One region of the Alteromonas sp. S005 genome, then DNA from elsewhere that is predicted to be linked to it. Evidence: predicted binding sites of a transcription regulator. Region 1 holds the regulator's gene; each other region holds the start of a gene.

Region 1 (5,077 bases):
CATCTTTGTTATAATACCGTTTCGAACATCGTCAGACAGTTCTTCTAAAATGTCACCGTGAAAATCGCTATCAATCAGCTCCCACAACTCATCGCGAGTCCTGCTAGGGCTAGATTCAAGAATATGGGCAACATCAGAGGGGGGAAGTTCAAGCAGAAGTTTACGTACAGAGACAAATTGACCGTTGATCAATGCAGCGTTAAGAGCGCGTAACTGTGTTTGTACGTATTTAGAAACAAGCGCTTCTGCCATAAGGCGTTATTCCTACTATGCTGAGATTGAAAATAGAAGCTGTGTAGCCTAAGTATGTGTAGAATATCGCAATTATATTAAGTCTGTCATGATAATTGCGTAGGTTCTACAAGAGAATTTTACTTAACAGTGCTAACTGTTGATTAATTCAGCAAAGGGAAGTTGACTTACCGCTATTCGTCTTCGTTAAATTTACCTTCAATCAGCTCTTCAATAGCTGCAAGTGCGTCGGCTGCGTCATCACCATCAACAATAACATCGACCTGTTCGCCCTGATGACTCTCCAACATCATTAAGCCTAAAACGCTGCTAGCGTCTGCTTCTTTATCACCTTTTTTCAAAATGATTTTGGCATCAAATTGATTAGCCAGCTGTACCAGTTGCGTGGCAGCTCTGGCGTGTAACCCCAATTTATTGACGATAGTAAGTGTTTTTTTGATAGTCATTATTGGTTGAGCTCTCTGTGACGAATTTGCACATCAGGGTGTATTTCGCCGAAGGTTTTTGACAAGGTTTGGGCAATATAGACAGAGCGGTGTTGGCCGCCAGTGCAGCCGATAGCCACAGTCACATAGCTTCTATTGTTGCGTTCTAAATGGGGAAGCCATGTGGTCATTAAATTTTGAATTTGCCAAATAAACTTGGTCACTACGGGTTGTGAGCCTAAAAACACCTCAACGGGGGCATCTAATCCAGTGAGGTGTCTAAGGTCCGTTTCCCAATGAGGGTTTGGTAGAAAGCGCGCATCAAAAACATAATCGGCATCTTTGGGTATGCCATGTTTAAAGCCAAATGACTCAAACACCAGTACAAGGCGAGAGCTCTTTTTACCTAGGATACGTTCTCGGATCAGCTCTGCGAGTTGGTGTATTGTTAGCTTGTCTGTATCTAAGTACAAATCAGCGCGCTCAGTAATAGGAGCGAGCAGCGCAGACTCTGCTCTAATAGCTTCTGAGAGAGACTTATTTAGCTTGGCTAAAGGGTGAAGACGGCGCGTTTCGCTAAACCGCTTAACCAGTACATCATCGCTTGCGTCGATGTACACTATAGTCATAGACCAAGAAGAAGGCAGGTAGTCTAGAATCTCTACCAAATCATCAGGATTTTTGGGTAAGTTTCTTACGTCAATACTTACCGCAACTTGATCGTATTCATCAACAACAGTATGGGTAAGGGTAGGAAGCAAATTAACTGGGATATTATCAACACAGTAATAACCTAAGTCTTCTAATGCGCGAAGTGCGACAGACTTACCAGACCCTGAACGACCACTGATTATGATCAGCTTCACCTAAACTCTCCCTTATATTCTGGTTTCATCACATACGCGTTGTTGATTTAAGCGCCTGCCTATAATGTTTAAGCGCTTATTGTCTAACTTAATGCAGAAATAATTTCGTCGCTGTTTGTTGCACGTCGTATTGTTTTAATGGTTTCTTTGTCGCTTAGCTTGCCAGCAACGGTAGCTAATGTTTGAAGGTGTCCTTCGGTTTGCTCTTCGGGAACGAGAAGTGCAAAAAAAATATCTACAGGCTTTTCATCTAGGGCATCGAAGTTGATAGCAGGCGTGCTGGTTACAACAATTGCTATCACCTTATCAAGGCCAGCCAGGCGACCGTGAGGCAGTGCTATGCCGTTTCCAATACCCGTACTACCCATACGTTCTCGAGCCATCAAGCTATTTAGAACCGTTGCCTGGTCGATGTTATCGTTATGCTTGGCAGCGATATCAGCGATGATCTCAAGAATTCGCTTTTTACTATTACACTGAACCGCACACTCGGTGCGGTCCAGACTTACGATGGCTTGTATATCCATGCTTAATTAACTACTAATGTTTTTTCAGTTTTTCCTTATGCTTGATTACCTGCCGGTCGAGTTTATCAACCATGCTGTCAATCGCCGCATACATGTCGGTATTTTCTGAGGATGCGAATACTTCAGCGCCACTTAAATGAACAGTCGCTTCAGCTTTTTGATTTAATTTTTCAACGTTCAGGATGACATGCACATTAGAAATGTGATCAAAGTGACGTTCAAGTTTGCTGAACTTCGTATCGACATAATTACGCAAAGAGTCGGTGATTTCGACATGATGACCAGTAAGGTTGATTTGCATATTTCGTCTTCCTTATATTATTAAGCCCGGTTAGATAAGGCTTTTGCGTTGGTTCGACGGCGGGATCGATAACGATTCCCGGTATTTTGCTATTGTTCGCCGAGCGACTTTTATGCCTTGCTCGGCCAACAACGAAGCAATCTTGCTATCACTTAGCGGCTTGCTAGGATTTTCCGCAGCCACTAACTTCTTGATCAATGCACGAATCGCTGTGGATGAACATTCACCACCTGACTCGGTTGCAACGTGGCTTGAAAAGAAATACTTCAACTCGAAGATACCACGGGGCGTATGCATGTATTTTTGCGTTGTCACACGTGAAATAGTGGATTCGTGCATATCTACCATTTCTGCGACATCATTTAGCACCATTGGTTTCATCATTTCCGGGCCGTGCTCAAAAAAGCCCATTTGTTGCTGCACAATGCAATTTGCAACCTTCATCAAGGTATCGTTACGAGATTCAAGGCTCTTTATGAACCACTTAGCCTCTTGCATGTGCGAGCGGATGAATTGTGAATCGCTACTGTTCTTAGCACGGCGACTCATCGCAGCATACTGTTGGTTTACGCTTAGTTTAGGCAGGCTGTCAGGGTTCAGTTCAACCACCCAACGGCCATTTTTCTTAGTTACTGAAACATCAGGTATGACATACTCAGGCTCTTTAGTAACTAAAGCACTACCTGGACGAGGATTCAAGGTTTGAAGTAAACGCATTGCTTCGCGTAGCTGATCCTCTTTCAATCGGCTCTTACGCATAAGCGTGCGGTAGTCTTTACTGCTCAGTAAGTCCGAATATTCCTCGATAAGCTGCTTTGCTTCAGTGAGCCAAGGGGTGTCGTCCGAGAACTGGCGCAATTGCACCATAAGACATTCCTGAGGGTTACGGGAACCCGAACCAATGGGGTCGAACATCTGAATGCGCTTAAGCACACATTCGATTTCGTCCATCTCGATAGGCTCTTCTAAGTCATCGTCATTAACCGCTTCTAAGATATCGTCAAGGGTTACGGTTAGATAACCCGACTCGTCAATTGAGTCGATAATAGCTGTGGCAATAGCGCGGTCAGTATCTGAAAAATGAGTCAGGCGCATTTGCCAAAGCAAATGCTCTTGGATGTCTTCGGTAGTTTCACCTTGGAAGATTTGTTCGTCATCATTAGACGGGCCAGGCGCAGGCGCAGAAGAGGCGGAGTAGTACTCGTCCCAGGTGCTGTCGATAGGCAGCTCATCGGGAAGGTCGTTCTTCTCCAGTGCATCTCCTGCTTCTAGCGTGTCGCTTGATGCAGAAGCTGTCGCTTCAGCAGCGCTATCGTCACTATCGACATTGTTCTTTTCTACTTGTGGCTCGTCGCTACCTTCTTCCACTTCTAAAAGCGGATTAGAGTCGAGCGCTTCTTGAATCTCTTGCTGGAGATCAAGCGTAGAAAGCTGCAGCAGCTTAATAGCCTGCTGCAGCTGAGGTGTCATGGTAAGTTGTTGGCTAAATTTTAGCTGTAAAGATGGTTTCATCTACGTCTTATTTAAATGCTCTAAATTAAATATACCAGAGCGAAACTGAAAAATGACAATTCGGTTACACTAACTATAGCCTGAATTGTTCGCCTAGGTATACGTCCCTTACTTTTTGATTACTTAAAACCTGTTCCGCAGTTCCTTGCGCAATAAGCTCGCCATGACTCACAATGTACGCTTTTTCGCAAACATCCAATGTTTCACGTACGTTATGGTCCGTGATAAGGATACCAATACCCCTATCTCGCAGATGCTGTATTATCTTCTTTATATCATTAACTGATATTGGATCAACACCGGCAAATGGTTCGTCTAACAAAATAAATTGTGGTTTTGCTGCCAGAGCGCGAGCAATCTCTACGCGACGCCGTTCTCCCCCTGACAAACTCATTCCCGTACTATTACGTATATGGTTGATATTAAATTCATCAAGTAGTGCGTCCGCTTCTTCTTCCTGCTGTTGTGAATTTAAATCTTTACGGGTTTGCAAAATGGCCATGATATTTTCATGTACCGTAAGCTTTCTAAAAATTGACGCTTCTTGCGGAAGGTAGCCTATACCGCGGCGTGCGCGCTCATGCATTGGCTGATGAGTAAGCTCACTATCATCAATTTCAATCTTGCCTTTGTCTAGGTTGACCAAGCCCACAATCATGTAAAAAGTGGTGGTCTTACCAGCACCATTTGGGCCAAGAAGACCGACAATTTGCCCAGTAGAAACTGAAAGACTCACATCGCGAACGACTTGTCGCGATTTATACGATTTAGCAAGGTTTTTAGCGCTCAAAGTTGCCATTGCTATTCATTGCCCTCGTTGTCTTTCTTAGACGACGTTTTACGAATAGTGTCAGGAGTAAACACTGTTGTTACTCGACCTTCACCATTTTCACCGGCGCCACCTGTTGCAAGCAATTGTTCAGTAATCATATCGAACGTAATTTTATCCCCTTGTACTTTACTAGAATCTTGCTGTAGTTCGGCATTACCCGCCAGAGAAATAGTGCGATTAACCACCTCATAGCGAATTTCATTAGCTTTGGCTGATACCGGTGTACCGTCTTCTAATGATTGAGAGTAGCTTGCTGGGTTCCCTCGGGCGATAAATATTTCTCGGCCGCTGCCATCAGTAGCAATAACTTCTACTTCATCCGCTTCAATGAGGAGTGAACCTTGAGTAATCAGCACGTCTTC
Region 2 (5,077 bases), on a different contig from region 1:
AATAGCTTTTGATACAAACCCGCTACTTAACTTCTGGTACTCAGCAGCCCCAATCTCAGACATACGCTGCTGTATATGAGTAGGGGCAAAGAAGAACTCCTCATCGCTTGACGGCTTGATGTCCTGCCAGTGAGTAAGCCCAACGTTGATGTATCTTGTTAGGTGCGCACCAAGTCTATGTCTAATTGATTCTTTGACCTGCGCGTTACCGGACATGTCGACCACAACGGTGCTTTTCAGTTGCAACATATCCAGCTGTTCATAGCTAATAACAGAGCTGTAAACATCTAACCCTTTGAGGGACGCGACACGCTTATCTGACGTGACGCCTATCGCGCTAATACCAGCTTCTTTTAACGCAAAAGCAAGCCCTAAACTGGTTTTGCTTGAAGCACTTAGCACCAGCAACTGTTCTCGCGCTAAAGCGGGTATGGATTCGACCACTTCCGACAAACAGTAGGACGTTGCATAAAGCGGCCACAACAACATCTGAAAGTTCTCTTGTTCGTGCTGCTTAGTGTTTACTTCAGCGTTAGCATCGGCCGCTAGTTCAGGAAGCGGTCGGTAGACATTATACCCTTGGGGCAACTTCAAACGATGAGGACTACAGTCTATCAAATTGTTGTTTGTCACCGTAGTGTTAGCCATAACCAGATACTCAGCGGGCGGGAAATAACCTAAAAAGCGACTGCCAACTTCTACCGAGTCATTACTGGAGCTTATTACCTGGCCCACACCCCATACTGGAATAACACCCCAGTTTTCGTTACTACTTGTATTAACGGGAGGAAAAAACTGCCAATAACCAAGCTTGTCACCCACCATATAGTAGGTCAGGTTATTGGCAGTAAACGCGAACCTTTCAATTTTGATTACTAGGCTTTTCGTGTTTTCAGTCCCCTCTATTCGCGCGTTATCGGGGCTACCTTCAGCTTGCATTATTCGAAAGCAGTTTGGGTTCGTTTTGTCTATTTGAAACTGTTTCATCGTTATTTTTAACCTATTAAAGTTGTCCGCTCGCTTTTAAGCCCTGTATGTAAGTCATCAGCTTTTGCATGGCCGGCGCCGCTGCTTGTTTCAACCGCCCTAACACCTGCATTTTTTGCATATCGTCTTTTGCCACGCCGTGTACTATTTTTGAAAAGCCATCTAGTCGACATTGGTAGATCCACGCTTTAAGCGCTGGGTCTTCACCCCAAATTTGCATATTTCGTAACATAGCTGCGGTCATTGGCAACCAGTCGACATCGCGATTAGGCAGCGGAACCACTTGTGTCAGCATTTGCTTTTGTCGTTCATCGCTGTAAGCAGCCTCAACGTGGGCAATAAGTGCAGCACTAAAAACAGGTTGATAGGCGCGCACTGTTTGAGGGGTGATGGTGTCGCCATCGAACACCGCTTTCATCTCTAGGTTAGTCAGTGCAGAAGCTGAGCAGTCAATAACCAGCGTGTTCTCTGGCATCTTCCATGCTGTGTTTTCAAAACGCAGTTCTTCGCGGCTGATATGTTTAACACGACCTTGTCTAACGACAGACGGAAGCGTTTGTAAGGCATTTAGCTCTAATTCGCTCACCGTTGCGCCGTGAAACATACTAGGTCTTACTTCCTTATCAATGCGCAGTAAAACACCGCGCTCTTCTAGTTTGTCGAACATGTCCTCGATAGAACTTGACGCAGCAATAGCTTCCATTTGGTTTGCTTGTGCCCCAATAGAATCAAAGAAGAAGTTATCCAAAGGCTGCGTATTTTTTCGGTTCAGTAACCATGCATCTCGCGATACGACCCAATGAATATTATGCGGGGAGACGTGATTCTCGAGCAGCCATAGGCAGGTATCAATACCCGTTTTACCACCGCCAACAACCACGTAGTTGTCAAAGCCTTCGATATTTTCAACAACGGTATTAACCGGCGTAAAGGCAACGTCGTCGTCGCGGGTAAAGCTTGGGGTGTGGGTAAGCGGTATATTAGTGTTTAGGTAAGTGGCATCAACAATTTTCTTGTTAACCTTAACGTTGTAGTGCTTGCCACTTAAGGTTGAAACAAACTGGTTATTTCCTTTGTACTCGCAAAGCGGGTAATACTGCACTCGGTTTGAAGGCAAAAAGGTTTCGTTCATTACCGCATCGAAATACGCACTCACTTCTTGGCCTGACGCTAACCCCATTAGGCCTTCATTCAATCCTGTTTTATCAATAACGCCACGATTTAACTCTTTTGAACACACGCCATAGAAAGCTGAAGGCTGGTGCAGGGTGACGAAGGGATAAGCATAGTTCCAATGCCCGCCGGGCTTCGCATTTTTATCTACAATCAGAATGTTAGCGTTAGTCTCGTGAAGCAGTACATCAGCAAAAGCCATCCCTACCGCGCCAGCACCAACAATTAAATAATCGCAGGTTAATTCCTCAGTTTTCATATATAGTGTCCTTATGAATAACCTGCGGCCAGGCAGGTTAAGTGTTAAACCAAGAGATATAACGGCGTTATAAAACCACTTTACATAACGGTGTTATATTGCGCAACATGTAAATGATGTGTAAATGAAAAAAGATACGCGACAAAAGATCTTAGATGCTGCTTCAGCACTGTTTTTGAAAGGCGGTACAAATGCGCTCAGCGTGCGCGCTATAGCCGAAGGCGCGGGCATGTCTACCATCGGCATCTATAGCCATTTCAAGGGCAAGCAGGGTATTTTAGATGCGCTCTACATTGAAGGTTTCGAACTCGTAGAACGTGAAATGTTGGGGGCAGATGGCAATACTGCAGCAGAAAAAGTGATTGATGGCTGTGAGCGTATTCTAACGTTTTCGGAAACTCACGCTGCTCATTATCGGCTAATTTTTGCTTCTAACTTGAAGGATTACACGCCTTCGGATGAAGCTATTGAGGCAGGTGAAAAAGCCTTTATAACACTAACAAAGCTTACTGCCGCGTTAATTAAAAAGGACCTGTCTGTTGAAGAAAAACAAGATGTGGCTATGCAGGTGTGGGCGCTAAATCATGGTTATATTACGTTGAATCAGCACGAAATTAGCAACCGTATTACTTGGAACAATTGGAAAGAACGTGCACTTCAAGCCATTCGCTTGCACGTTTACGCCCTTGTTGCTACTCAATAGCATAACCTTGTTGTGCTACTTTGGATTACGCTTGTCTAGTGCATATTGAACGGCCATCCGTGCGAGGCCTGCTCCAATGCCAGACACTACTGCCCAAGTAACGGCTTCTTTAAGGTCTGTATTTTCACTTTGCTTATCTTTAGGTGCAGGTTGATCGGTTACCTTTTCCCAAGACTTTTGCAGCGTTTTTCTCGCGAGAATTCCTGCAGAGGCTGCGGCGAGTCCAATGCCTACATTCGTAATGAGCTGTTTATTACTCATGATGATCTCCGATAAATTTATCCATTGATGCGGCGATAGAAAAGTAACAGCTGCTTTTTGAACAACTAACAGCTGTTTTTTCTGACCGTTATAGTCTTTGAATAAAGCTCAAATTTGGCTATGGCTTAACTTTTGCCCCTAACCAAATTCATTACTACTGAAATAATCAGTAAGATAACGAAAACACCAAATATAATTTTGGCAATACCCGCTGCAGAGCCGGCAATTCCACCAAACCCTAAAACCGCTGCAACTAATGCGACAACTAAAAATATTAAAGCCCAACGTAACATAATGTATCTCCTTATTTCGTCACTTAAAGTCATTTAATATCTTAGTAATTGCAAACCACGGGCCCATTTGAGAATTCATCTTAGCTATTGTAGAGCTCATAAGGCTTACAGAATGATAATGATCAATTAAAGGAAGTGCATTTTATCGCTGCCGTAACTTTCATTACAAAATATGCCGGCTTTATTACCTTTAAAATTGTAAATATTTCTCGAATAAAAAGAATCAGAGCAATCTTCATTAATTAACTCTGATTCCCCGCAATTACTATCTATTTGCTACCGCCTTTCTTACCCGTTCACCATAGTCGCTATCAGCTAGGTCGTATTGCACAAACATGGCTTCTTGAACATCCTTAGTAGCTTGGCTTAGGCCATCAGCGATATTGCTTACCAACTGCTGCTTTTGATCTTCACTCATAATGCGGTACAGCTCACCCGCTTGCGAGTAGTTGTCTTCATCACGGTTATCGTAAATGTCTAACCATGCATCTTGCTCTAAAGGCATCGGTGGCTCTTGTACCTCTGGCATTTCAGCAGGCTCACCAATTCGCGCACGGTTGTTTGGATAGAAGTTTGCCCCACCTCCCGCAAGTGATGGGTTAATTCCAGAAAAAGCGCCATCTCGCTGATAATTGTGTACCGGACAACGTGGTGCGTTTACCGGTATTTGATTATAGTTGGCCCCAATGCGGTATCTGTGAGCATCTTGATAGGCAATTAGTCGCGCTTGAAGCATTCTGTCTGGCGACGCACCAATACCCGGTACCAAATTGCTCGGCGCGAACGCGGCTTGCTCAGTTTCTGCAAAGTAGTTATCAACATTACGGTTTAACTCCAACTGTCCTACTTCAATTAATGGGAAGTCGCTGTGCGGCCATACCTTGGTAAGATCAAACGGATTGATACGATAATTACGTGCTTCCTCTTCGGTCATGATCTGCACGTTCACTGTCCACGATGGAAAATCACCGTTATCAATACTTTCGACAAGATCTTGCTGGGCACCGAAGGCTGGCATTTTCGCAGCTTCTTCGTTAGTAAGCGTTTTAATACCTTGGTTAGTTTTAAAGTGCCACTTTACCCAATAGCGCTCACCTGCGTTGTTCCAAAAACTTAAAGTATGTGAGCTATAGCCATTCACGTGGCGATAGGAAAGCGGTATACCGCGGTCAGACATCAAAATCGTTGATTGGTGTAGCGACTGCGGGTTGTTCGCCCAAAACTCATAGACTGCTTGAGGATCTGGCAAGTTAGTGCGTGGGTTCTTTTTCTGGCTGTGTATAAAATCAGGGAACTTAATACCATCTCGCAAGAAGAACACAGGGGTATTATTTCCCACCATATCCCAGTTACCTTGCGCGGTGTAAAACTTCACCGAAAAACCACGAGGATCACGAGCGT
Region 3 (5,077 bases), on a different contig from region 1:
TTCGTCGGGAAAAAGCCCACTTAGCAGGTTTGCACCTTTCAATGCATTGTCAAACTTCTGCGCCTGTAAATTCATTAATGAATAAGTGAATAGAAAACCCGCGTTATCTTTGTAGTTAGGTAAATTGTTTTCTAGGATCGAAAGCGCATCGTCCTGTTTACCTCTTGCAGCCATCAATTTGATTTTAAAAAGCTGAAGCTTATTTTCATTTGGGTACTTATATTCAAGGTTTTGCAATAAGCGTTCAGCTTTAAACGCTTTGTTTTGGCGAATAAATAAGTCACCCAGAAGAAGTGCTGAGTCAGGGTCTTCCATCAACGCATCTTGATGGCGTTCAAGCAGCGCAAGCGCCTGTTTGTCTTGCTGGGTTGCCATATAGACTTGGCTTAGCATTAATACTGCCTGCAGGTCATCAGGCTCCTGCTGCAAGTAAGCATTAAAGTCCTTTGCGGCTGTTTCCATGTTGTTGTTAAAAAAATTCGTTAAACCACTTATATACAACAACATCGGCTGTGAGGTTATCAGCTCAGGGTCAAGCTGCGCCATGAAGTCGTTAAGTTCTTTTAGCTTTGAATTATCAATAGCTTGCTGGTTGTCTCTACTTTGTAGCCAGCTGTTGAGTAATATGGCTAACGGATCGTTAGGTGTATCTTCAATAATTTCATCAACGAAAAGCTTTGCGGTATCGTAGTCTTTTGCTTCTAAGTACAAATCTACAAGGTTACGTAGCGCAATAGGGTCGTCTCGGTTAAACGTTAGGGCTTTTTGTAAATGTGCAGTTGCCGCGTCAGTATCTCCCTGTCGGTAAGCAAGCTGGCCCTTAAGTCGCCATGTAATTGCATTTTCTGGTTCTAACGACATGGCTTTATCGATAAGAGAATTCGCTTTAGTTAAGTCTTCATTTTGAAGGGCAATAGAGGCTAAGCCGTTTATAGCTGGCACGAAGTTAGGTGTGCGTGAGACTATAGTGTTGTAGTCGCGTAAGGCACACTGCTCGTCTTCCAATCTAATACATGCTGTTGCACGAATCATAAGCCATTCGAGCTCAGCATCACCCGATAGCTTGTTTAAATCGGCAAAATCGACAATCTCTTTATATCTGTTCAAGAACAGCCAAGTGTTGCCAAGCGGCTCTGCCAGAAGGTTAATATCGGCACCCATCTCTAGCGCTTCTACAAACTCCATTTCGGCCGCGGTTAGGTAGCCGTTTATAAGCAGTATTTCGCCCATCAGTATTTTTGCGGCTAGATTTTCAGGGTCTTTCTGTAAGCTGTTTTTAAGGTGGATATAGGCTTCGTCGTATTCGTTTTGATTAAACGCGGTGAGTGCTTTTTCGTAATCTTCTGATGTAGTAGCAAAACTGTTGAAAGTAATTAACGATGAGGCAACTGCAGAGATAATAGCGCGCTGTACAACACGCTTTTTATTATTAAAAAAATCCATATAAACCTTCGAAACTTAGCCTAGCCACTGGCTTAAAAATAGCATAAAAAAAGGTGGCCTAAGCCACCTTCTAAAGATACGTGTTTTCTATGCGTTTTTAAACCATTAAACGCGACGCTTACGTCTATAAAGAACAAGACCCAAACCTAAGCTCATCAGTGCAAGTGCACCTGGTTCGCTAACTTGTGTCGGTGGTTGAGTGTTTTTTTCTTCTAAGCCAACGGTAAGTGAGGAAAGTTTAAAACCTACGTTATTGATAGAACCGCTTGCGCTCTGGTCGAATATGGTATTGTAGGCGCCAACAAGCCAATACTTAGCGGCGGTGAGATTCTTTGCGAATGAAGATTCGTAATAGTTTTCAGAATTTTTTGTTTTGCTAATGTCGAAATGGCCAAGTGCGCCAGCAATTACACTGTCATTTACATCTGACCACGTAAAGTTACTAGTGCCGGTAAATAAAGCGTTAGCTTTGTCATAGTCGAGGCCTGCAACAGTTACATCGTTTCTCTCGCCGTAATCGTAGTAATTTGCAGAGAAAGTTCCGCCTGTTAAGACGACTTCTTGATCAAATGAAAGTAGGAGCATGTCAAAGTCCCTATCTCCCCCATCCCACACATTATCTATTGAATGACTATCTTTATAAGTGTTGCCTTGGTAGTAAGCTTTATCGGCATTTCTGATTCCCAAACCGTATGCCTCAGAACCAGATATACACTTTTTGTACTGGTTTTTTAAACAATTAACATAACCAGTCATCGAAGCACTTTTCACGGAGATATCTTCTGCACCCTCATGCCATTCTTTGGTGGTGTTATTGTACCAAGCTGTGTGACTACCAGTATCGCTCCATGCAGAAACTGAGACCTTTACGTTAATGCCGTCGATTAAAATACCTTGAGAAGCGTCTGTACTCTTAAAGATATTAGTAGTAGCGGTATCACCAATACCGTCAACAAGCGTGTAAGTGGCTTCTTCTAACGCTCTATCGCTAGCATATATGCTTGCACTTATCGGCAGGAATAAAAGGGAGATACTTAAAAACTTCTTCAAATTCATTTTTGGACCACAAATACTATGAAAATAATTTCTCATATTAAGCATTTGGCGTGCCATTTTTATACGTTTGAAATTTAAAGGTTTTTTCGAGTTGCGGTTGGTGTTAGTAAAAAAACCTGACAGGTTGTACCACCTGTCAGTGATCTAAAGTCTAATTTTGTTAAACAAGTTTTTTGCGGCGCCACATGACGAAGAGTGAGCAGGCCATGAGTAGGCCGATAGTTCCAGGTTCAGACACTTCGGTAGTATCTGGTGTACCCGCTGTTTCTGAAATAGAGAAACCGATATTGGCAAGTTTAAACGCGTCGTTACCTATTCTTCCGTCTGTTTCACCAAATACAGTGTTGTACGCTCCCACCAACCAATATTGGGCCGACTCAGTGAACGTAAAGTCTGCGCGGTGATCTAAATATTCACAACTTTCGATGTCAAACGATGCTGACGTTAGGGCATCTTCAACTATATCACTCCACGTGTTAACGCCAGAAGTTAATTTCGCCGTATTGCCAAGCGCTGCTACAGACACCTGACTATCGCTGCTGCTGTGTAGCCAAGAAAAGCTAGCGCCGGTAAGCGTTACCGCAGAATCAAAAGACAGCAACACAAAATCATAATCCCGTTCTACGTTTGTGAATCTGTAGTAGTCCGAGTTATCGCTACCGCTGGAAAAGTAGTTTAGGTTATCAATGGCGTGGTCTGCACTGCCACGGTAATTTGATTCATCATTATTAGTAACACCATAAGCCCATTTATCAGATATTTTCTCTAGCTTCGCGCCGAATACGGTTTCTCCAGTAATTCCCTGCGTATCAGAAAAGGCAGACATGTTTATATTTAGCCCGTCTATTTGAACGGTGGAATCATTTGTCGGGGTGTTCTGGGTTACTTTGTTATCTACCAAGTCATAATTGTATTCACCTAACGGTGAATTGCATACTTTGCTTTGTTCTGATGTTTGACTTGACGAACCGCAATGTGAATAACTCTGTTTGGTATAATAGTAGGTGGCATATGCTGAATTAGCACTTAACGTGGATAGCAAAGCCGTGGAGACTAGTAATACAGACTTCAAAGAAAAGTGTTTTGGAAGTAATAGCATAATTGCTTTCCTATAAAAGAAGCGCTTTTCGCTTCTAGTACATACTAAGATAGCGTTGCACCTTTCTATTGGCGCACACTTAGTAGGTACCTAATTTCAACATGGACTTGTATGATATATGAACGGTGACCTATTTAAGGTATGTTGCCGTATACCTAGTTATTAGACTCAGTTGGAGGGATACGTTAGGCAACTTAGGTTTCTAGGGGCAGCTGCTAGTAATGTCGGCGATAGAATAGCGACTATTATTTGCTTTATCGAAATAGGGTAAAAATATGCAGGTAAAGACACTGTATTTTTACTTTGCTATGCGTTCCTAGATATCTATGAAATAATTAACGCAATTGTATATGTAGAAGTATGAGGACATATGTCTGATCAAAAACGTAAAGGGATATACTTACTTCCCAACTTATTAACAACAGCAGGGTTGTTTTCTGGTTTCTTTGCTGTGGTTTCATCAATGAACGGAAGATTCGAGGCCGCCGCAGTAGCTATCTTCGTCGCTATGATCTTTGATGGTTTAGATGGGCGTGTGGCAAGAATGACAAATACACAAAGTGACTTCGGTGCTGAATTTGATTCTATGGCCGATATGGTTTCTTTTGGCGTAGCGCCTGCACTTGTTGCTTATAACTGGGGGTTGACTGAACTTGGCAAGTTAGGCTGGTTAGCAGCCTTTATATATGTAGCAGGTGCAGCACTTCGCTTGGCCCGTTTTAATACACAAGTGGGTATTGCAGATAAGCGCTTCTTCCAAGGGCTTGCAAGTCCGGCTGCTGCGGCAGTTGTGTCTGGTCTTGTATGGGTAGGTGTTGAGTATGATGCAGTAGGTACTGACTATGGTTTTATAGTTGCTGCAGTAACTGGCTTAGCTGGCTTACTTATGGTGAGCAACTTTAAGTACAATTCTTTTAAAGAAGTAAACTGGCATGGCAAGGTGCCATTCGTTGGCCTGCTGTTAGTGCTTCTGATATTTGTTGTTGTAGCAACAGAACCAGCTTTGGTGTTGTTCCTTGTGTTTGCACTATATGCGTTAGCTGGACCTATTAATACTTTCCGTACCGTTGAGAAAGTAACGTTAGACGACGTAGTGGGCGATCATGAAGAAGATGCGGATTTCAATGCCGATAAAAAGAAAAGCAATGAAAGTGCAGACAGTAAGCAAGAATGATTACGTAGCAATCAATAATCAGATGTCTTTGCTCGTATTAAAGAGAATATGCCTTTTTGAGCTGATAAAATAAGGATATTCAGGCTTAAATGCATGTTTAATGTGCTAATAGATTAAAAAGCGACCGAACGGTCGCTTTTTTTGTGTTTATTCTAAAAAGGGTGTTGACGATGTGTCAGGAATGCGTAAAATGCGCGCCTCCTCAACAGGGAACAGCAAAACGCTAACAACTGATGAGGATGTCAAAAACTAAGTTTAAAAATAAATAAACAAAAGTTGTTGACAAAAAAAAGATGCGCTGTAAG

Evidence for each region. The regulator sigma-54, encoded in region 1, starts transcription at its own class of promoters, with help from an activator protein. The targets are predictions, from matches to a motif close to GTTGGCACGNNNNTNGNNT.
Region 2: a site for sigma-54 is predicted at 3,725-3,743, ahead of V7R55_RS15755 (DUF1328 domain-containing protein). Genes of this name have one in related genera too.
Region 3: a site for sigma-54 is predicted at 2,539-2,557, ahead of xdp1 (exosortase-dependent surface protein XDP1). Genes of this name have one in related genera too.

The regions. Positions count from the first base shown of each region.
Region 1 is NZ_JAZETN010000005.1:20,367-25,443, reverse strand. Features, by position in the region: gene mgtE (magnesium transporter) at 1-252, opposite strand, end outside; gene V7R55_RS08130 (HPr family phosphocarrier protein) at 426-698, opposite strand; gene rapZ (RNase adapter RapZ) at 698-1,543, opposite strand; gene ptsN (PTS IIA-like nitrogen regulatory protein PtsN) at 1,627-2,070, opposite strand; gene hpf (ribosome hibernation promoting factor) at 2,084-2,371, opposite strand; gene V7R55_RS08110 (RNA polymerase factor sigma-54) at 2,402-3,883, opposite strand; gene lptB (LPS export ABC transporter ATP-binding protein) at 3,957-4,682, opposite strand; gene lptA (lipopolysaccharide transport periplasmic protein LptA) at 4,685-5,077, opposite strand, start outside.
Region 2 is NZ_JAZETN010000015.1:91,387-96,463, reverse strand. Features, by position in the region: gene V7R55_RS15775 (DUF2855 family protein) at 1-987, opposite strand, end outside; gene V7R55_RS15770 (NAD(P)-binding protein) at 1,004-2,419, opposite strand; gene V7R55_RS15765 (TetR/AcrR family transcriptional regulator) at 2,544-3,122, shown strand; gene V7R55_RS15760 (DUF4235 domain-containing protein) at 3,138-3,383, opposite strand; gene V7R55_RS15755 (DUF1328 domain-containing protein) at 3,509-3,676, opposite strand; gene V7R55_RS15750 (catalase) at 3,942-5,077, opposite strand, start outside.
Region 3 is NZ_JAZETN010000009.1:151,032-156,108, forward strand. Features, by position in the region: gene prsT (XrtA/PEP-CTERM system TPR-repeat protein PrsT) at 1-1,443, opposite strand, end outside; gene xdp1 (exosortase-dependent surface protein XDP1) at 1,549-2,499, opposite strand; gene xdp1 (exosortase-dependent surface protein XDP1) at 2,660-3,598, opposite strand; gene pssA (CDP-diacylglycerol--serine O-phosphatidyltransferase) at 3,969-4,772, shown strand.